2 regions of the Streptococcus pasteurianus genome follow, and region 1 is predicted to be linked to the other one. Evidence: predicted binding sites of a transcription regulator. Region 1 holds the regulator's gene; the other holds the start of a gene.

Region 1 (11,015 bases):
AAGCGCTTAATGACCGCATCGCTCTTAGCCACCCACTTGAGAAATTGCCACAAGAAGCACCTGCTGACCTTATCCTTTCTGCCATGCAAGCAGTCGTTGAACACTTTGATTTGCCAGAGCATTATCACACCCTACTCGAAAATGTCAAAGCACAGATTGAACACCCTGAATTGACCATTGGTGGACGTTTAGTGACAGAAATTGACCACCTCTCTTTGGAAACATTTGGGCAAGAAAAAGGGCAAGCCTATCACGACTATGCTTGGCATGCTCATTATGCCCTCAAAGGCTATGAGAATATGGAGCTTTCCACTCAATTATTACTTTTTGATGCCATTCAAAAGGGAGTAAACGTTAATATTCTTGATGAAAATGACCAGTTTCTCAAACTTTGGCATGGTGACCATGTTGAATACGTCAAAAATGCCAATATGACTGCCAAAGATAATTACATTACACCACTTGTCATGGAAAATAAGGTAGTCACGAAGAAATTGCTAGCACAAGCAGGCTTCCCAGTCCCAGCTGGACAAGAATTCGACGACAAAGATACCGCTCTCCGCTATTTTTCACAAGTCAAAGACAAGGCTATCGTTGTCAAACCAAAATCGACTAACTACGGACTAGGTATCTCAATTTTCAAAGAATCTGCTGACCTTGCTTCTTACCAAAGCGCTCTAGACATTGCCTTTGCTGAAGATGACACGATTTTAGTTGAAGAATTTATCTCTGGAACTGAATATCGCTTCTTCGTTCTTGATGGTAAATGCGAAGCGGTGCTTCTGCGAATTGCTGCTAACGTGGTTGGTGATGGTACACACACGATTGCGGAATTGGTTGACCTTAAAAATCAAAATCCACTCCGTGGCTACAATCACCGTTCACCACTTGAAATCATTGAACTAGGCGACATTGAACGCCTCATGTTAGAGCAACAAGGATACACACCAGATGACATTCTCCCTGAAGGTGTCAAGGTTGATTTACGCCGTAACTCTAACATTTCAACTGGCGGTGATTCCATTGACGTTACCGAAGCCATGAACAAATCTTATCAACAACTAGCAGCTCAAATGGCTAGCGCTATCGGTGCTTGGGTTTGTGGGGTAGATTTGATTATTCCTGACGAAAATCTCAATGCTAGTAAAGAAGAGCCAAACTGCTCGTGTATCGAGCTGAATTTCAATCCAGCAATGTACATGCACACTTATTGCCACGCAGGAAAAGGGCAAGCATTGACACCAAAAATCCTAGCAAAACTCTTCCCAGAAATCTAAAAAAATTTCTATCACACCTGTAAATAAAAAATCTGTCTCAAAGTACAGTCATTACTTGTCATCAAGCACCATTTTGCGATAAAATAAATACAAAATCAGATAGAAATGGACTGACTAACATTATGCCACGTTATGGTAGACCTCCAAGAGGTGGAAACGGTATTTTCACCGCTATTATCGGAGTTATTATTCTTATTGCTTTGCTTGAGAGCCTTTTAGAAATCATTTTACCTATTGTTCTTATTGCAGGGGTTGGATATGGTGTTTATTATTTGGCAACCAAGCAGACACGACTTGAAAAAGTCAATACCGAACAACGTTTACAAGATTTAAAAGATAGTATTAGACTGGCTGACCGCCAAGTTAAACTTTTGGATAATTACCTTGATGAAAAAGATTACACGCAATATGTTGTCGTTGCGCGCCAGCTATTGCCCAAAATCCGCAACATCAAAACTGAAGTCACTGACTTAAAATCTAAAATGGACCTCAAAATCTCTAAACGTATCCTTCAGAAAGCAGAGAGTGTTGAGGAAGATATCTTGTTACAACTGGAAAAATTGGACGTTTCACCAGCAACACCGCAAGCTTCAGGTGAAGAAAAAGAATTGCTTCAATACGCTCCCGAGTTGACCAAGCTTTACAACAACATTCAAAAAGACCACTTAACCATTCTGGAAAAGATTGAAAATGCGGATAACAAAGAAGAATTAACCGCCCTTCACGAAGCAGACATGGAACGTTTTCGAGATATTTTAGAGGGTTATCTCAAAATCAAAAAATCTCCAAAAGATTATTACAATGCCGAGGAACGTTTGGCACAGGCCAAAACAGCTATGGAAAAATTTGACTTGGCATTAGACGAAACATTGAGAAAACTGAACGAAAGTGATTTAAAAGACTTTGATATTAGCCTTCGTATGATGGCTGACGATGACACAAACTTATAATGTTGCCTTGCACATAAAGGAGAATTCTAATGGCTGATACTTTCAACTTTGATATTGATAAAATCGCTGAAAATGCGATTACAAAAACAGATAAAACAACTGAAATTATTGTTTCAAGCGACACCAGCTCAACAGGACAAGTCTCATTCTACGACAAATTGTCACCTGAACAACAATCAGCAATTACAGCTAAAGCACCTGCTTTGATCGATAATTTCGTTGCTGACCAAAATGCTCTTCTTGATTTTGGAACATCAGCTGTTGAGGAAGTCAACACGACTGTCAATCGCATTTTGTCAGAGCAAAAGAAACTTGAAATTCCTCAAGTAGATGAATTGCTCAAAAACACCAACCGCGAACTAAACGGCTTTATCGCCAAATACAAAGATGCTAAACCTGCTGAGCTTGAAAAGAAACCAAATTTCTTGCAAAAACTTTTCAAACAAGGTAAAGACACTTTGCAAGAATTCTATTTTGATTCGCAAAATATTGAACAAAAAATGGATGGCATGGCTGCCGCTGTTGTCAAACAAGAAGAAACCTTAGCACGTAACATTGTCTCTGCTGAAATGCTTATTGAGGACAATAACAAATCTATCGAAAATCTTGTCGGTGTCATTGCTTTCATCGAAGCCGCTCAAACCGAAGGCGCCAACCGTGCTAGCCAATTGCAAAATGAAATTACTACACTTGATAGCGCAACGCCTGAATACCAAACAAAATCAGACGAATTGGCACGCATGACCGAAGTCATCAATACATTGGAACAACAACACACCGAATACCTCAGTCGCCTTTATGTCGCTTGGACAACAACGCCACAAATGCGCAACATGGTTAAAGTGTCATCAGATATGCGTCAAAAACTTGGCATGCTACGTCGCAACACCATTCCGACAATGAAATTGTCAATTGCCCAACTCGGTATTCTACAACAATCGGTCAAATCTGGCGTAACTGCTGATGCTATTGTCAATGCTAATAACGCTGCGCTTCAAATGCTTGCTGAAACAAGCAAAGAAGCCATTCCAATGCTTGAACGCACAGCACAAAGCCCAACCGTTTCAATCCAATCCGTGACCGCACTTGCTGAAAGCCTCGTCGAACAAAATAACGGCATTATTGCTGCAATCGACAACGGTCGACAACAGCGTGCTCAACTCGAAGCAGCCGTTGTTAAATCTGCTGAGACAATCAACGATTCTGTTAAAATTCGTGACCAAAAAATCATCGAAGCTCTCCTCAACGAAGGTAAAGAAAGCCAAGAAAATGTTAAAAAGAAAGACATCACACCAGAAAACGACTAAGAGAATCGACTAGTATAATGCGAGCAACTCGCTATCAACTAACTGCAACATCATAAAAATTACCAACTGCCTTGCTCCTCACTTTAAGGAATAGGGCAGTTTTACTTTTCCAAACAAACTACCAGACTTAAAGCCCTAATTTTCTCCCAGATGATTACGCTTTTACCAACCACAATACTAGCCCATCAAATTTGCTTTGTGTTATAATGTTCTTATGGATAAACTTATAAAATCAATTTCAAAATCTGGTTCTTTCCGTGCTTATGTGCTTAATAGCACTGAGACGGTTAGATCTGCACAAGAAAAACATCAGACACTTTCTAGCTCTACTGTTGCCCTAGGTAGAACGCTTATTGCCAATCAAATCCTAGCTGCCAATCAGAAAGGAGACAGCAAAGTAACCGTCAAAGTTATTGGTGATAGCTCACTTGGTCACATTATCTCTGTGGCTGATACTAAAGGACATGTCAAAGGCTATATTCAAAATACTGGCGTTGATATTAAGAAAACCGCTACTGGCGAAGTCATGGTTGGACCATTCATGGGTGCTGGTCAATTCGTTGTCATCACAGACTACGGTACAGGTAACCCTTACACTTCTTCAACACCACTTGTCTCAGGTGAAATCGGTGAAGATTTGGCTTTTTATTTGACTGAATCTGAACAAACACCTTCTGCCGTTGGGCTTAACGTTCTTCTTGACGACAATGACAAGGTCGAAGTTGCTGGTGGCTTTATGTTGCAAGTCCTTCCAGGTGCTTCTGAAGAAGAAATCAACCGCTATGAAAAACGTATCCAAGAAATGCCTGCTATTTCAAAACTTTTGGAATCTGACGACCACGTTGAAGCTCTTTTAAAAGCAATCTATGGCGAGGATGAGTACAAAGTCCTTGCTGAAGAAGAAATCGGCTTTAATTGTGATTGTTCACGTGAACGTTTTGAAGCTGCTCTTGTCACTCTTGGCAAAGAAGAACTCAAAGCCATGAAAGACGAGGACCACGGTGCCGAAATCACTTGCCAATTCTGTGGTAAAACTTACAACTTCACCGAAAATGACTTGGAGGGATTAATCAATGACTAAACTCAGCTCATCATTTATGATTGGTGATGTTGAAATTCCTCACCGTACGGTGCTAGCACCCATGGCAGGAGTGACAAATTCTGCCTTTCGTACGATTGCAAAAGAATTTGGAGCGGGCTTAGTTGTCATGGAGATGATTTCTGAAAAAGGTCTCCTCTACAATAACGAAAAAACTCTTCACATGCTTCACATTGATGAAAATGAGCATCCAATGTCAATTCAATTATTTGGTGGTGACGCAGACGGACTTAAACGCGCAGCTGAATTCATCCAAGAAAATACCAAAGCTGACATCGTTGACATCAATATGGGCTGCCCTGTGAATAAGGTTGTCAAAAATGAAGCAGGCGCAAAATGGCTCAAAGACCCTGATAAAATTTATCACATTATCAATGAAGTCACTTCTGTTCTCGATATTCCATTGACTGTCAAAATGCGTACTGGCTGGTCAGATAGTGAGCTCGCTGTTGAAAATGCACTTGCTGCCGAATCAGCTGGAGTGTCTGCCCTTGCTATGCATGGACGTACACGTGAGCAAATGTACACTGGAACATGTGACCACGAGACACTTGCTCGTGTTTCAAAAGCCATTACCAAAATTCCATTTATTGGAAACGGTGATGTCCGTAACGTTCACGATGCTAAATACATGATTGAAGAAATCGGTGTTGATGCCGTTATGGTTGGACGCGCAGCCATGAACAATCCATACATCTTCACTCAAATCAATCATTACTTTGAAACAGGCGAAGAACTGCCAGACCTTCCATTTGTCAAAAAATTGGACATCGCAGAAGATCACCTCAAACGTCTCATCGACCTCAAAGGTGAAAAAATCGCTGTCCGTGAATTCCGTGGTTTAGCCCCACACTACCTCCGTGGTACCGCTGGCGCTGCCAAAATCCGTGGAGCCGTCTCACGCGCAGAAACTATTGACGAAGTCAAAGAAATCTTTAACAGCTTACGATGATTGGGAAATTTCACCGATAACAAACCCAAAAACAGCTACTAAGTTAAACTTAGCAGCTGTTTTTATTTTATTATTAAGCAATATCAAATTTGAGTTTCCCTTTAGAAACGCCGATTTTAAGGGTATTTCCACTTGCCAATTCGCCTGATAGAATAAGCTCTGATAATTCATCTTCAACTTTATCTTGCAGAGTACGGCGAAGCGGACGAGCTCCCATTTCTGGGTCGTATCCAATTTCGGCTAAATATTTCAATGCTGATGGTTGGAATTTTAGCGTAATATCTTTTTCAGCTAGTGTCGCAATCAATGGTTTAACCATGATTTTCACGACATCACGCATATTTTCTTGAGTTAAGTTGTGGAAAACAACCTTTTCATCAATACGGTTGATGAATTCAGGTCGGTAAGCTTTTTTGAGTTCTTCCATGATGCGTTTTTGCATTGCCTCATAATCATGAGCCATATCACGCGCACCAAAACCAACTGTCTTTTCATCACGCAAAGCGGTTGCCCCAAGATTTGATGTCATGATGATAATCGTGTTTGAAAAATCAACTTTACGACCACGACTATCCGTCAGCACACCGTCATCCAACACTTGGAGAAGCACATTGAAAATATCTGGGTGGGCTTTTTCAACTTCGTCAAATAGAAGCACAGAATAAGGTTTGTTGCGAACTTTTTCAGTCAATTCGCCACCTTCTTCGTAACCGACATATCCTGGAGGAGCTCCGTTAAGACGACTCGCCGCAAATTTTTCCATATACTCAGACATATCAAAACGGATAAGAGCAGATTCATCATCAAATAGCAGTTCTGCTAGTGCTTTAGCCAACTCTGTTTTACCAACACCCGTTGGACCCAAGAACATAAACGACCCAATCGGACGTTTGCCTGTACGAATGCCCGCTTGATTACGACGAATAGCACGACTAATCGCTGAAATAGCTGAATCTTGGCCAATCACACGCTTATGGAGTTCTTTTTCAAGGTTCAAGTATTTCTTACTATCTGCCTGTGTCATTTTCTCAACAGGAATACCTGACAAACGACTGAGCGTTGCCATAATATCATCTTCTGTCACAGCAGTTGGTTTACGATTTGGCTTCTTGCGTGACTCTTTCAGCAATTTCGTTGCCAATTTGAAATCACCTTCCAAAATAGCTTTATCAGCAGGTGTCAAAGTAGCTGGCGCTTCTTTTTTCACCAAACCTTGAACCGTTGCACTTGCTTCATCAAGCAAATCAATCGCTGAGTCAGGAAGATTTTTACTTGTCAAATAGCGATGCGCAGCTTTGACAGCCGTTAAAACAGCTTCGTCAGAAATCACCACATTATGAAAATCTTCATATGATTTCTTTAACCCAAGCAAGATTTGGTAAGCATCTTCAACACTTGGTTCTTCAATGGTAATCTTAGCAAAACGGCGAGAAAGCGCCGCATCTTTTTCAAGATGTTTTTGATATTCTTCTTGCGTTGTCGCACCAACCATATGAAGCGTACCACGCGCAAGCGCTGGTTTTAGAATATTAGCCGCATCCAAAGTGCTGTCAATTCCAGAGCCTGAACCCATAATCGTATGCACTTCGTCAATGAAAAGAATAATATGACCGTCTTCCTCAATATCTGAGATGATTTGGTTCATGCGTTCTTCAAAATCACCACGGAATCGCGTACCAGCCACAACGCTCATCATATCAAGCTCTAAAACACGCATGTCTTGGAGTTCATACGGAATCGCACCATTGACAATTCGCTGTGCCAAACCGTAAGCAAGAGCCGTTTTACCAACACCAGCTTCCCCTACTAAAACTGGATTGTTTTTCGTTTTGCGACTAAGCACCTGCACCATACGAGAAATTTCTTTTTCACGACCGATAACAGGTTCTAATTTTCCTTGACCTGCCATCTCTGTCAAATCACGCGTGAAATCTGACAAATCCCCCGCTGTTGACTGTGGTTTCATCATTTCAGAAAAAGCACCGCCCATTGTCGCTTTTTTCGGCTTACGAAGCCCATGAATAGCCTTGATATTTTCCTTTGTAAAACCAGCATTACGTGCCAAACTCTTACGCAAATCAATCAAACGAGCAGCGTCACCGTCTTCTTTATTTTTAAAACCAGCAACTTCTAGCAAACGTGTGGCAAATAAATCAAGGTTTAACAACATCGCATAAAGCACGTGTTCTGTCCCGATTTCGTTACCGCCAGTCACCTGACAAATAGACTCAGCAAATGCTAAAACGTCACTAAGAGCTTTAGATTGTTCTACAAAATGAACTCTGTCAACGTCCGTTAACGGTGATTTCCCAATGGCTAAAACAGCTGCCGCTTCATATTCTTCATAGGCGATTTTAGTTTGGTATTCCGCAAATGTTAGCCCTGCGACTGAGTCATGGATAGCAACCATAGCTAAAAGGACGTGCCAACTTTCTAAATATGGGCTTTCAAAACGCGCTGCTTGGTATTGAGCAACACTGAAAACCTCTTGCATTTTTATCGAATACTCACTCATAAATGGAATCCTTTTCTATCTAATCTTTGTAAAATTTTCCGCAACATACGTGCCCTAATCTCTGGAGCATCTTTGCCAAGAACATCATCCGAAGCTGTTGCTAAAATCAAATTTCCTTCACGTTCAGTAATGATTTTTTCATCAAACAGCAACTGAATCAAATCCGTGAAAACCTGCTCACTAATACGTTCACCAATGTTTGCCATAAGATTACCAAACATTTGATGTTGATCTGAAAAACGCACTCTGGCAATGCGGATATAACCTCCGCCACCACGTTTACTTTCGACAGTATAACCACGACTTTCCGTGAAACGCGTTTTAATCACATAATTAATCTGGCTAGGAACAACTTGAAAGGTATCTGCCAAGTTTGACCGCTTAATTTCGGCAATACCTGATTGGGCAAGTAATTGCTTAATGTATTCTTCAATACTATCAGATGTATTTTTTGCCATTAGCTTCCTCCTTTTCAAGATTAATGACCATTTCCAAATAGACTATCTTTGACTATAACTGACTATCATTATAACAAAAATATCCTTTTTAGGGGAAAATAAGCCCTACTAATTTAGATAAATTTAATATCATCATCTCAAGTTTCATAAAAATAAAGTCAATCACACCAATCCAGTATATTGAGCAAGTAAGAATTGAGTGCATTAACCCATTGTGTACGCTTTGGCAACTCCCCTAATCGCTTGCGAAAGAATGTGCGTTAGCGTATTGTACCAAGTTTTTCTTTTAATTATCGTGCGCAACATAGTAAATCTTGTTGTAATTCACTTTAGCACAGCTATACGTAAAAAATGGATAGAGAAGCATTTTGATGATATTGAAAAATAGTTGTCCTTCTCTGAGACATTGCAAAGTTGTAAGCGATGATAAAAAGTACCTTAGCTTTGGCCGGCAAGGTGCTTTTCTTGTACTCAGATATTACTCTGAAATTCTCCTTGCTGTTGTTATAGCATGAGCTAACATCTCTTGTCAAAGAAAGGCACTCAAATAGTCAATCACACCAATCATGATACTATTTTCAGCCTAAAACAATCACCGAAAGACAGATTTTGGTTGTGTTTGCTCAAGAGATAGGATACAATAAAATCTGTAACAAATGAAAGGTTTCAAGTAAATGAACTATATTATTACATTTTTGATTTCCATGCTTCCTCTTGTAGAACTTCGTGGCGCTGTTCCTTATGCAATCGCCACTGGTATTCCAATGTGGCAAGCACTTATTATCGGCGTTGTCGGTAATATGCTCCCCATCCCAATTATCTTCTTCTTCGCACGTCGTGTGCTTGAATGGGGAGCAGATAAACCAGTTATCGGTGGTTTCTTTACTTGGTGTTTGAAAAAAGGTCACAGCGGTGGTAAAAAACTAGCTGCGACTGCTGGTAACCGTGGACTATTTATCGCCTTATTACTCTTTGTTGGTATCCCCATTCCTGGAACAGGAGCCTGGTCCGGAATATTAGCCGCATCAATCCTCGATTGGAACTTCAAACAAAGCGTCGTTGCAGTTATGCTCGGGGTTATCCTCGCAGGACTAATCATGGGAACACTAACAATTCTCGGCTTAGGAGCATTTAGCTAAAAAAGAGCTTAGGAAGCAAACCAAGCTCTTTTAATGTTGTTTTTTATCAACTGTTAGCAAGATTTCTCAAGCATACAAAACCACCTGAGATTTCTATCTCAGATGGTTATTTTATTAGCAAGCTATTCTTATTTGTTAAGTGCTGCTGCCATTGTTGCTGCAACTTCTGATTCAAAGTCGTTAGCTGCTTTTTCGATACCTTCACCAACTTCAAAGCGAGCAAAAGTGATAACTTTAGCATTTACTGAATCAAGGTATTGTTCAACAGTTTTGCTGTCATCCATGATGTAAACTTGTGCAAGAAGTGTGTATTGTTGGTCAACTTTAGTGTTATCAAGCATGAAGCGATCCATTTTACCAGGGATGATTTTATCCCAGATTTTTTCTGGTTTGCCTTCTGCTTTTAGTTCTGCCTTGATATCTTCTTCAGCTTGAGCGATTACTTCATCAGACAATTGTGATTTAGAACCGAATTTCAAGTGTGGAAGAGCTGGTTTGTTAACCATTGCACGTGATTCGTTATCTTGATCGATTTTGTGGTTCATTTGAGCTAATTCATCGTGAATGAATTCTTGATCAAGTTCTTCGTATGAAAGAACTGTTGGTTTCATAGCTGCAACGTGCATTGAGATTTGCTTAGCAAGAGCTTCGTCGCCACCTTCAATAACAGTTACAACACCGATACGTCCACCGTTGTGTTGGTATGCACCAAAGTGTTGATCATCAGTTTTTTCGATAAGAGCGAAACGACGGAATGAAATTTTTTCACCGATAGTCGCAGTTGCATTAACATAAGCTGCTTCTAAAGTTTCACCTGAAGTCAAAGTAACTTTAAGTGCTTCTTCGTTATCAGCAGGTTTTTGTTCAGCGATAGCTTTAGCTGTTTCTTTAACCAATTCAACGAATTGTGCGTTTTGAGCAACGAAGTCAGTTTCAGCGTTAACTTCAACAACTGCTGCAACGTTACCGTCAACATAAAGGCCAGTCAAACCTTCAGCGGCTACGCGGTCAGCTTTTTTAGCTGCTTTAGCCATACCTTTTTCGCGAAGCAATTCAATTGCTTTTTCCATGTCACCATCAGTTTCAACAAGTGCTTTTTTAGCGTCCATGACACCAGCACCTGATTTTTCGCGCAATTCTTTTACTTGAGCTGCAGTAATTGCCATTTTTTATGTCCTCCAGGATTTTTTTGTTTTCCAAAATAATAAAAACGAGACAGAGCGGTTTGCTTTCTGCCCCGTTTTAAAGCATATCAAAGACTGTTAAGCCTTAAAATCTTATTCGTTGTCGCCTTCTACAACTTCAACAATTTCTTCGA
Region 2 (11,015 bases), 650 kb from region 1:
GAGGCTAAATCAAAAGCTAATCAAATTTTACGTGATGCAACTGACGAAGCTAAACGTGTTGCTGTAGAAACAGAAGATTTGAAACGTCAAACACGTGTTTTCCATCAACGTTTGGTAGCGGCTATCGAAGGACAGCTTGGTTTAACAAATTCACCAGAATGGACAGAATTGTTGCAGCCAACAGCTGTTTACCTTCAAAACTCAGATGCTGCTTTCCGTGAAGTTGTTGAAAAAGTTTTGGAAGAAGAAGTTCCAGAAACTGATGATGAATTGTCAATGGATGCAACACGTCAATTTACACCAGAAGAAATGAAAGAATTGCAACGCCGTGTTGAAGCAGGAAACAAACACCTTGAAGAAACACAAAAAATTGCTATTGTAGATGACAGCGAAGCAGATTCTGAAATCAATCTTAACGAAACACAAACATTTAAATTAAATATCGAAGAATAAGAAAAACACGGTTGATAGTCAATATTTACAGCGAGCAGGCGATGGTGTGAGACCTGCAATCACTTGGGTATCAATTATCCTTTTCTAACATTTTTACCTGAATCAAGTAGGGTAAAAGGGCAAACTCACCTTACGAGTTAAAGAGGGAAATTTAGATTTTAAAGACTAAATTTCTAAACTAAGGTGGTACCACGAGCTTTCGTCCTTTTTGAGACGAAGGCTTTTTTGTTTAACCATTTATATGTTAGGTCATTTTCTGTTATTGGCAATGTCAATGATAGTTAAATATTATTATTTATAAGGAGTAGTCATGAAACTAAAAGATACGCTTAATCTTGGGAAAACTGCGTTCCCAATGCGTGCTGGACTCCCAAACAAAGAGCCAAATTGGCAAAAAGAATGGGAAGAAGCAGATATCTATGCTAAACGTCAACAATTAAATGAAGGCAAACCTTCTTTCAATCTCCACGATGGACCTCCGTACGCTAACGGAAACATTCACGTTGGTCATGCTATGAATAAAATTTCGAAAGACATTATTGTACGTTCAAAATCAATGTCTGGTTTCCGTGCCCCTTATATTCCTGGTTGGGACACACACGGACTTCCAATTGAACAAGTGTTGGCTAAAAAAGGTGTGAAACGTAAAGAAATTCCTTTGACTGAATACCTTGAAATGTGTCGTGAATACGCACTTAGCCAAGTTGATAAACAACGTGAAGATTTCAAACGTCTTGGGGTATCTGCTGATTGGGAAAATCCATACATCACATTAATTCCTGAATATGAAGCTGCTCAAATTCGTGTCTTTGGTGCAATGGCTGATAAAGGTTACATCTACCGTGGTGCAAAACCTGTTTACTGGTCATGGTCATCTGAATCAGCACTTGCTGAAGCAGAAATTGAATATCATGATATTGATTCAACATCACTTTACTATGCTAATAAAGTTAAAGATGGTAAAGGTGTGCTTGATACTGATACTTATATTGTTGTTTGGACAACAACACCATTTACAGTAACAGCTTCACGTGGTTTGACTGTTGGTCCTGATATGGATTACGTTGTTGTGAAACCAGCTAATGATGACCGTAAATTCGTTGTTGCAGAAGGACTTTTGGATAGCTTAGCTGAAAAATTTGGTTGGGAATCATTTGAAGTCCTCGCTAAACATAAAGGTACTGAACTCGAATACATCGTTACAGAACATCCATGGGATACAGAAGTAGATGAACTTGTTATCTTAGGTGACCACGTTACACTTGATTCAGGTACAGGTGTTGTCCATACTGCCCCTGGTTTTGGTGAAGATGACTACAATGTTGGTGTTAAATACAATCTTGAAGTTGCTGTTACTGTTGACGAACGTGGTATCATGATGGAAAATGCTGGTCCAGATTTCCAAGGTCAATTCTATGATAAAGTTGTTCCAACTGTTACTGAAAAACTTGGTGACCTTTTGCTTGCTAGTGAAGTCATCACTCACTCATATCCATTTGACTGGCGCACTAAGAAACCAATTATCTGGCGTGCTGTACCACAATGGTTTGCATCAGTTTCTAAATTCCGTCAAGACATTCTTGATGAAATTGATCGCACAACATTCTATCCAGAATGGGGTCGTACACGTCTTTACAACATGATTCGTGACCGTGGTGACTGGGTTATCTCACGCCAACGTGCATGGGGTGTGCCACTTCCAATCTTCTACGCTGAAGATGGTACAGCTATCATGACGAAAGAAGTAACTGACCATGTTGCTGATTTATTTGCTGAATATGGTTCAATCGTTTGGTGGCAACGTGAAGCTAAAGACCTTCTTCCAGAAGGATTCACTCATCCAGGTTCACCAAATGGTGAATTCACTAAAGAAACTGATATCATGGATGTATGGTTTGACTCAGGTTCTTCATGGAATGGTGTTATGAATGCTCGCGAAGGTTTAGAATATCCAGCTGACCTTTATCTTGAAGGTTCTGACCAATACCGTGGTTGGTTCAACTCATCATTAATCACTTCAGTTGCTGTTAACGGACATGCTCCTTATAAAGCTGTGCTTTCTCAAGGTTTCGTCCTTGATGGTAAAGGTGAAAAAATGTCTAAATCACTCGGAAATACAATCCTTCCAAGTGATGTTGAAAAACAATTCGGTGCTGAAATTTTACGTCTTTGGGTAACTAGTGTTGATTCTAGCAACGATGTTCGTATATCAATGGATATTTTGAAACAAACATCAGAAACTTACCGTAAAATCCGTAACACACTTCGTTTCTTGATTGCCAATACAGCAGATTTCAATCCAAATACAGATGCAGTTGCTTACGAAAACTTGCGTGCAGTTGATAAATACATGACTGTTAAATTCAACCAATTGGTAGCAACAATCCGCAAAGCTTACGAAGCCTATGACTTCATGGCGATTTACAAAGCTGTCGTGAACTTCATCACAGTTGATTTATCAGCATTCTATCTTGATTTTGCTAAAGACGTTGTTTACATTGAAGCAGCAGATAACCTTGCTCGCCGTCAAATGCAAACAGTCTTCTACGATATTTTGGTTAAAATCACTAAATTATTGACACCAATTCTTCCTCACACAGCTGAAGAAATTTGGTCATACCTTGAATTCGAACCAGAAGAATTTGTTCAATTGTCTGAATTACCAGATGCTGAAGTCTTTGCAGGGCAAGAGAATATTCTTGAAGAATGGGATGCCTTCATGACACTTCGTAACCAAGCTCAAAAAGCTTTGGAAGAAGCTCGTAATGCTAAAATCATTGGTAAATCATTGGAAGCTCATTTGACAATTTATGCTAGCGAAGAAGTGAAGACTCTTCTTACAGCACTTGATAGTAACGTTGCTCAATTGTTGATTGTATCTCAATTAACTGTTACTGATGAATCTGCACCTGCTGACGCAGTAGCTTTTGATGATGTTGCGTTCACAGTTGCTCATGCTGAAGGACAAGTTTGTGACCGTTGCCGTCGTGTTGACCCAACAGTTAAAGAACGTTCATACGGTGTTACCATTTGTGACCACTGTGATGAAATCGTTGAAGCAAACTTCCCAGAAGTAGTAGCAGAAGGATTTGAAGTTAAAGCAAAATAACATAACACTGCTTAACAAATACAAAAACGGCTCTTTGTCAACTGTAGTGGGTGACAAAGTTAAGCTCTAGCGAGAACAAGTGTTGTTCTCGCTTTTTTTGCTGTTCAAAGCGAGGTAAATGCGCTTTTTTTAAGTTGTCAAAGTTCCTATAACCAAAAGCGTTGTATTTAATATTTTTGATGAGTTTGTTGGTTGCTTTAAGTTTGGTGTTGGTAATGTATTCCTTATAGTGAATAAAAGTTGTTAGTGCTGTTTTTAAAGAGTGATTGAGTTGAGGTAAAGCTTCCTAAATTAATCCAAAGAATTGTTCGGTATTCTTTTCTTGTAAGTGAAAAAGGAGTAATTGATAAAGGTTGTAGTAGTGTTTAAGTTGCGGCACATGTTTAAAAATCTTTTCTAAACATCCTTTAAGCGTTAACGTTTCTCTGAAAGTCTTTGAGTAAAAAGTATGAGGCGATAATTTTCGACTATCCTTTTGAATGAGCTTCCAGTAATATTTTAGGACACGGTATTCAAGAGATTTCTTCTCAAATTGTTTCATTATTTGGATACGTGTCTGTTTTAGCGCTCTGTTTATGTGCTGAACAATATGAAAACTTTTAGACCGAGAGTAAAATTGGAGAGTGAAGGTGTTTAAGTAAAGGACTGTAGTTACCAGACATGTCCATCGTAGCGACTTTCACCCTTTCCCGAGCCTCTTTTGAGTATTTAAAAAAGTAATTACGAATGATTGCTTGTCGTCTGTTATCAAGATATGATTCTTTCTATTTATTGTTTCATCGCTTTAAATTTGAAGTCATATGGGACTTTTTGTATACTAAAGCAAATAAAAAATCAGGTTGTGGAGACCTGATTAGTGAGCTGTTGGGAATGAAATTTCAATTAGATTTGCTGTGTGCAAGGTTTTTAATTGGTCTAGTTGAACGATTGATTTATCGATTTTACGTTTGAGGAAAAATTCACGAATAGCTTCAATTTCACTATCTTTAATAGCGCGATATTTGTTTGAGATCAATAGCTCGTAGTGTTTTGGCGCTTGTGTGAAAATAACATCAGTATTTCCTGCAGAATAGGTCTCGACGAGCTTTGTATCCGTATTTCGCAACTGATTACGAACCAGCTCAGAATGACTACTTGTTGTGTTGATTAACCTCATATATCTCCTCCTGTGTGATTTTCTACTCCTATTATAACACTATTTTGAGTGAAAAAGTAGAATAAGAGATATTAGTGATGATTTTTTTTCCAAGCTTCAACCCCCCACTTGTGGCTACCACGTTTTAATTTGTCGATAGCTTCATCAATTGAAAACCAAGAGAGGTTGTTGAAGTCTTCCAAAGGATTATCAATTTCTTCAAAATGTGTCACTTCGTAGATATAAGCGGGATTATAAAAATAGGTATCACGGTGGCGAGAGTAAAAATACTCATCTGCCTGTCCATAGTAATAACCTAGCTCAGCCGAAAAGCCCAATTCTTCAATGAGTTCACGTTTTAAAGCTGAAAAATGGTCTTCACCAGCTTCGATTTCTCCACCAGGAAGAAACCAAGAACCATTAGGTGCTTGAACTAGGATAATCTGGTTTTTATCAGCATTTGGAATAATGGCATAAACACCATAGCGTGCTTTGTAATCAACAGTTGTAAGTTTTTCACCGAAAGTTGGATTTGTCATGATATTCTCCTATGAAAAATATGATAGAAATAGTGGAGACCAAAATAATTAGTACGAGTGTCTGTTGGTGACATTATACTAAAAAAATGAACTTTTTTCTATAAAATTATCGGAATATTTTGATTTTTTTATGACAATTTGCCGTTATAAAAACAGCAGAGCAGAGAATGTTGTGGAAATCTGGAATATCATCAAGTCTTGTTGATGAGCTGTCACTAGTAAAGTCATTTGAAGCAAAGAAAGAAATAGTTTGGAACTATTGTCGTCCCAAACTATTTAGAGTTTCATTATTCTGATTCTGCTGAAACGGTTGTTTCTTCTTTTTCAATTTTTTTAGCAGATTTGATGATAATTTTACCATTACTTGTCATAACAGCTTTCAAATCTTTTTCGCTTGGGTTTTCAAGATAGAAGTCTGTAATGGCATCTTCAATGTGATCTTGGATAGTACGACGTAATGGACGAGCACCCATTTTAGGATCGTAGCCAAGGTCAACTAATTTTTCTTTTACTTTATCAGAAACTTCGAGGTGAATATCGTTAGTTGCTAGGCGTTTATTGACATCGTCAAGCATAAGGTTAACAATTTGGAGAAGATTGTCTTTGCTAAGAGCCTTAAATTCGATAATACCGTCGAAACGGTTCATGAATTCAGGACTGAAGTAGTTGCTAAGTTCACCAAGAACAGAATTTGTACGTCCTTCACGAGTAGCACCGAAACCAACTGAAGCTTCTGTTTTACCAGTACCAGCATTAGAAGTCATGATAATAATAGTATCTTTGAAGCTTACTGTACGACCTTGACCGTCAGTCAAACGACCGTCATCAAGAACTTGCAAGAACATATGCATAACATCAGGATGCGCTTTTTCAACTTCGTCAAGAAGGATGAGTGAGTATGGATTACGGCGAACTTTTTCTGTCAATTGACCAGCTTCTTCGTAACCAACGTATCCTGGAGGCGCTCCGACAAGTTTAGCGACCGCATGTTTTTCCATGTATTCAGACATATCGAAACGAATCATACTGTCAGCTGAGCCGAAAAGTTCAATCGCTAATTGTTTAGAAAGTTCTGTTTTACCAACACCAGTTGGTCCAACAAAGAGGAACGAACCGATTGGACGATTTGGGGTACCAAGACCGACACGATTACGGCGAATAGCTTTGGCAATCTTGTCAACGGCATCATCTTGACCAATGACGTGTGTTTTCAAATCATCAGCAAGATTAATTAATTGTGATTGTTCCTTTTCTTTCAAATCACCAACAGGAATGTTAGTTTTTTCTTCAACGATAGCTTCGATAGTCTTTTCAGTAATGACTGGGATATCGTCTTCGTTGATTGTTTGTTGTTGCATTTCCTTGTATTTAGCGATTTGGTCACGGAAATAAGCTGCGCGTTCATAATCTTCTTCGCGAGTAGCTTGTGTTTTTAGGTTTTCAGCTTCCACTAAACGCTTGTCGATTTCTTGTGGGTCAACAAAGTTAAGGGTTAAATTCATTTTAGAACCAGCTTCGTCTAGCAAATCAATGGCTTTATCTGGGAGGAAGCGATCCTGAATGTAACGGTTAGAAAGATTTGCGGCAGCTTCAATTGCATCATCGCTGTATTTGACATGATGATAATCTTCGTATTTCTTTTGAATACCACGAAGAATCGTAATCGTTTCTTCCACGCTTGGTTCATCAACTTTGACAGGTTGCATACGGCGTTCAAGTGCTGCATCTTTTTCAATAATGCGGTATTCATTGAGTGTCGTAGCACCAACTAATTGAAGTTCACCACGAGCAAGTGCTGGTTTTAAAATATTACCAGCGTCCATGTTGCCGTCGCCTGCAGAACCAGCACCGACAATTTCGTGAATTTCGTCAATGAAGAGAATAACGTCCTTGCGTTCACGGATTTCTTCCATGAGTTTTTGCATACGTTCTTCAAATTGACCACGAATACCTGTTCCTTGCACAAGGCTAACGACATCAAGACGAATAACCTGTTTATTTTGAAGTTTTTGTGGAACGTTACCATCTACGATTTTTTGAGCTAATCCTTCAACAACGGCTGTTTTACCAACCCCTGGTTCACCAATAAGAACAGGATTATTTTTGGTACGACGGTTAAGAATTTCAATCACACGAATGATTTCGGCATCACGTCCAATGACAGGGTCGATGTCACCGCGACGAGCAATATCAGTAACGTTGATACCAAATTCTTCTAGCAAACCTTTTTGTTGTTGCTGTTGGCTAGCTGCGCCGTTTGGACGATAATTGTTATTATTGCCGCCGTTATTTCCACCACCTGATTGTGTTGGAGGCGTATTTTGGAAATCTTGTCCACCGAATGCGTGGAAATTATTTAAATTACTGAAGAAATCATCAAAAGGATTCATACCAGTAGATTGATTTTGTGTGGAAGAAGTTTGTGCATTTCCTAAACCACCTAAAATAGTATTGTTAGGGTCAGTTTTCATGATTTGATAGCAATTTTGGCACAAATCAATTTGCTTTTGCTGACCATTGACATTTGTATAGAGATGAATTGTTGATTCGTTTAAATGACAATTTTGACAGAGCATATATAATACCCTCCTTTCGTAACGGCTTGACATTGACAATAAAGGTCAAAGATAGTCAAAGTTCATGATTCTATTATAGCACTAGGTTAATAGAAATCAAGTAAAAAGCATTAAAAAATTAGCACTCTTACGCTAAGAGTGCTATGCTTTCTCAGGGTCAATTTGACTGGCTGTCATAGACCCCATAGCAGCGCCCCAAATTACCCCACCGAGGGTGATTGCGATAAGTCTGAGAGGATTTGTGAAGAGTTCCAAAGGATTTTTTCCCTCTTGCCATTTGCTAAAAGCGTTAAAAACGAGCATGAATAGTGCAAAAATTCCATCAACTAACCAGCCCTTTTTGCGAGCATTCTGCCGTGTCTGTTCGACTTCATTTTTAGGGATTTCCAATGATGTTTGCAAATCACGATTGGTCAACATAACAAGAAGAATAATAGGAATAACAAAAATGAGGCCGAAGAGATTAATATAGAGGACAGCAGTGGCCGCTATTGTCTGGTTGATGAGTAAAATAATAGCAGAAAAGAATAACTCAAAGAAAAAAAGACCGATAAACAGTTTATTGCTGATACGATTAACTTCTTGTTCGCGATATTCGTCTAATTTGCCATTAATTCCGTAGAAACGTTTAATAAATTTTAACCAAAGTGATATTTTCTTCGTTTTCATAATGATTTTCCTTTAAAATTCCCAAAATTATAAATGTCTAGTTTCCCAAAAAAGTGTGTTGAGATTAGTTTGCAACGCCTCCACTAATGTGATACAAAGTTCAAATGACGGACTATACTTATTATTTTCGATGAGGTTAACCGTTTGGCGGGTAACACCTATTTGTTTTTTAGCAAAAATTTTTTTGTTACTTTTCTTAAGTTCCTTGATTTTTTATTTCTAGGCTCAGACCTCAAACTATCCACTGGATGGTTTGAGCCGACGGCAGGTTCAATAGTCTAGTGGGCTATTGAAGGAACCCAAGAAATTTCTAAAGATTGCAGTGATTGACTGGCAGTTCTTATTTTAGATTCACAAAAATTTCTTACGAATGATGCTGACCTTATCAGATTTATTTGCAACCTCTTGTTTGCTCACTTCGCTCGCAAATAATCCATTGATAAAATAGCTATTACGTTTTTCAAGAGAAAAGTTTGTTTGTATGTGTTTATATATGACATGTCAAATATAAATGGCAAATGTGGTGGTATTTTGGGGGAGATGATTTTTTATTCAAAATCTCCTTGACAAAATGTATAATTATGCTAAAATTAGGTATATTATTCAAAGAAAAAGGATGGACGAGTGTATGGCTATTAATGATTCATTTTTGAAAGAGATTGATTTTACTAAGGAAGAACTGGTTGAACTGATTGATTTAGGATTGAAATTTAAAGAGTTGAAAAAGAAAAAAATTCCTCATAAATATTTAGAGGGGTTGAACATTGCTCTTATTTTTGAAAAGACAAGTACACGAACACGTTCAGCTTTCACGGTGGCTGGGCAAGATTTGGGCATGAACGTGACTTATCTTGGTAGTAGCGAGATTCAACTTGGTAAAAAGGAATCAGTCATTGATACGGCAAAAGTTCTTGGTTCGATGTTTGACGGGATTGAGTACCGTGGTTTCAAACAAGAAGATGTTGAAGCCTTGGCTGAGTATTCTGGTGTGCCAGTCTGGAATGGTTTGACAGATACTTGGCATCCAACACAAATGATTGCTGATTTTATGACCTTAAAAGAAGTTTTTGGAAAATTAGAAGGCTTGACGATTGCTTATGTCGGTGATGGGCGTAATAATATGGCAAATTCTTTGCTTGTGACTTCGGCAATTCTTGGTGTCAATGTTAAAATTATTGCGCCAGCCAGCTTGCAACCTGAAGCTGAAATTATTGAAGTTGCTCAAAAATACAACAATGGTGCTGAATTAACCATTACAGATGACCTTGCTGCGGTTAAAGGTGTTGATATGCTTTACACTGATGTTTGGGTATCAATGGGAGAAAAAGTTGATTTCAAAGAACGTATTGACCTCTTATTGCCTTACCAAATCAATGCAGAACTATTAGCGAAAACTGAAAATCCTGATGTGATTGTCATGCATTGCTTACCAGCTTTCCATGACCTTAATACCGAAATTGGTCAAGAAATTTATGACAAATATGGTCTTGCTGAACTTGAAATTACCGATGAGATTTTTCAAAAATACAGTTCAATCATTTTTCAAGAAGCTGAAAACCGTATGCATTCTATCAAAGCGATTATGTACAATTCACTAAAAGCAATTTAAAGGACAATAATCGCTGAAAAATGGCACTTTTGACAGGAATTTTAGATAAAAGAAAGAAAATACATTCCTTTGTTGTTTGTTTGTAGGAAATTATGTTAAAATAGTATGGACAATAAACGAAGAGGAGAATAGTCATGGAATCACATTTGGTGAGAATTATCAATCGTCTTGAGTTAATGACAACTGATAGTAGTAATCTAAAACGTAATTTTGAACGTGATGGTGTCGTTGTGGCAGAAGTGTCATTCAGTAATGACCCTGAAAATGGTCCAGTTTTCACTTTGCGTGATGTTGAAGCGCGTGAGTCTTACTCATTTGATAGCATCGATTTAATCGCAATGGAAATTTATGACCTTCTTTACTAAAATAAAGAAAAATTCAGGACAGAGTATAAGGTTTTGGTAAAGCCCTGCTTAAGTGTGGTTTCAACGTTTTCTTATATTGCTATTTTGAATTGCAAAAAGTTCGCAAATTGCGAGCTTTTTATTTTTTTGTTTATTAATAATGATAGAAATGCTGTTATATCAAGTATTTACGTCTGTTTCCAGAAAAATGAATTATTGGTATTTTTATTCAATCTGTGTTATAATTAATTGATTATTGTTTATAGGAGAAATAAATGGACTTTTCATTTTTGCCAAAATATTGGGCTTATTTTAACTATGGTGTCCTTGTAACCATTATGATTTCAGCATGTGTTGTTTTCTTTGGGACAATCATTGGTATCTTGGTTGCTTTAGTTAAACGTACAAATATAAAAGTTTTAAATTGGATTGCTAGTTTTTACGTTTGGGTCTTTCGTGGGACTCCGATGGTTGTTCAAATCATGATTGCCTTTGCTTGGATACACTTTAATAATGCGCCAATCGTTGGCTTTGGTGTTCTTGACCTTGATTTTTCACGTTTGCTTCCAGGTATCATTATT

The links. The regulator CtsR, encoded in region 1, represses protease genes until heat stress. The targets are predictions, from matches to a motif close to TTGGTCAAAAAAGGTCAAANA.
Positions count from the first base shown of each region.
Region 2: E8M05_RS03005 (ATP-dependent Clp protease ATP-binding subunit) is a predicted target of CtsR. The motif match lies at 7,844-7,864, and genes of this name have one in related genera.

Region 1 covers NZ_CP039457.1:2,026,716-2,037,730, forward strand. The annotation lists gene gshAB (bifunctional glutamate--cysteine ligase GshA/glutathione synthetase GshB) at 1-1,277, shown strand, start outside; gene E8M05_RS10595 (membrane protein) at 1,400-2,227, shown strand; gene E8M05_RS10600 (toxic anion resistance protein) at 2,257-3,534, shown strand; gene hslO (Hsp33 family molecular chaperone HslO) at 3,749-4,615, shown strand; gene dusB (tRNA dihydrouridine synthase DusB) at 4,608-5,585, shown strand; gene E8M05_RS10615 (ATP-dependent Clp protease ATP-binding subunit) at 5,659-8,100, opposite strand; gene E8M05_RS10620 (CtsR family transcriptional regulator) at 8,097-8,558, opposite strand; gene E8M05_RS10625 (COG2426 family protein) at 9,233-9,697, shown strand; gene tsf (translation elongation factor Ts) at 9,826-10,863, opposite strand; gene rpsB (30S ribosomal protein S2) at 10,975-11,015, opposite strand, start outside.
Region 2 covers NZ_CP039457.1:530,861-541,875, forward strand. The annotation lists gene E8M05_RS02980 (DivIVA domain-containing protein) at 1-453, shown strand, start outside; gene ileS (isoleucine--tRNA ligase) at 764-3,562, shown strand; partial or broken gene E8M05_RS02990 (transposase) at 3,622-4,314, opposite strand; gene E8M05_RS02995 (DUF1827 family protein) at 4,416-4,718, opposite strand; gene E8M05_RS03000 (NUDIX hydrolase) at 4,790-5,236, opposite strand; gene E8M05_RS03005 (ATP-dependent Clp protease ATP-binding subunit) at 5,524-7,812, opposite strand; gene E8M05_RS03010 (DUF3278 domain-containing protein) at 7,954-8,481, opposite strand; gene E8M05_RS03015 (helix-turn-helix transcriptional regulator) at 8,509-8,691, opposite strand; gene argF (ornithine carbamoyltransferase) at 9,110-10,090, shown strand; gene E8M05_RS03025 (DUF1797 family protein) at 10,225-10,455, shown strand; gene E8M05_RS03030 (amino acid ABC transporter permease) at 10,710-11,015, shown strand, end outside.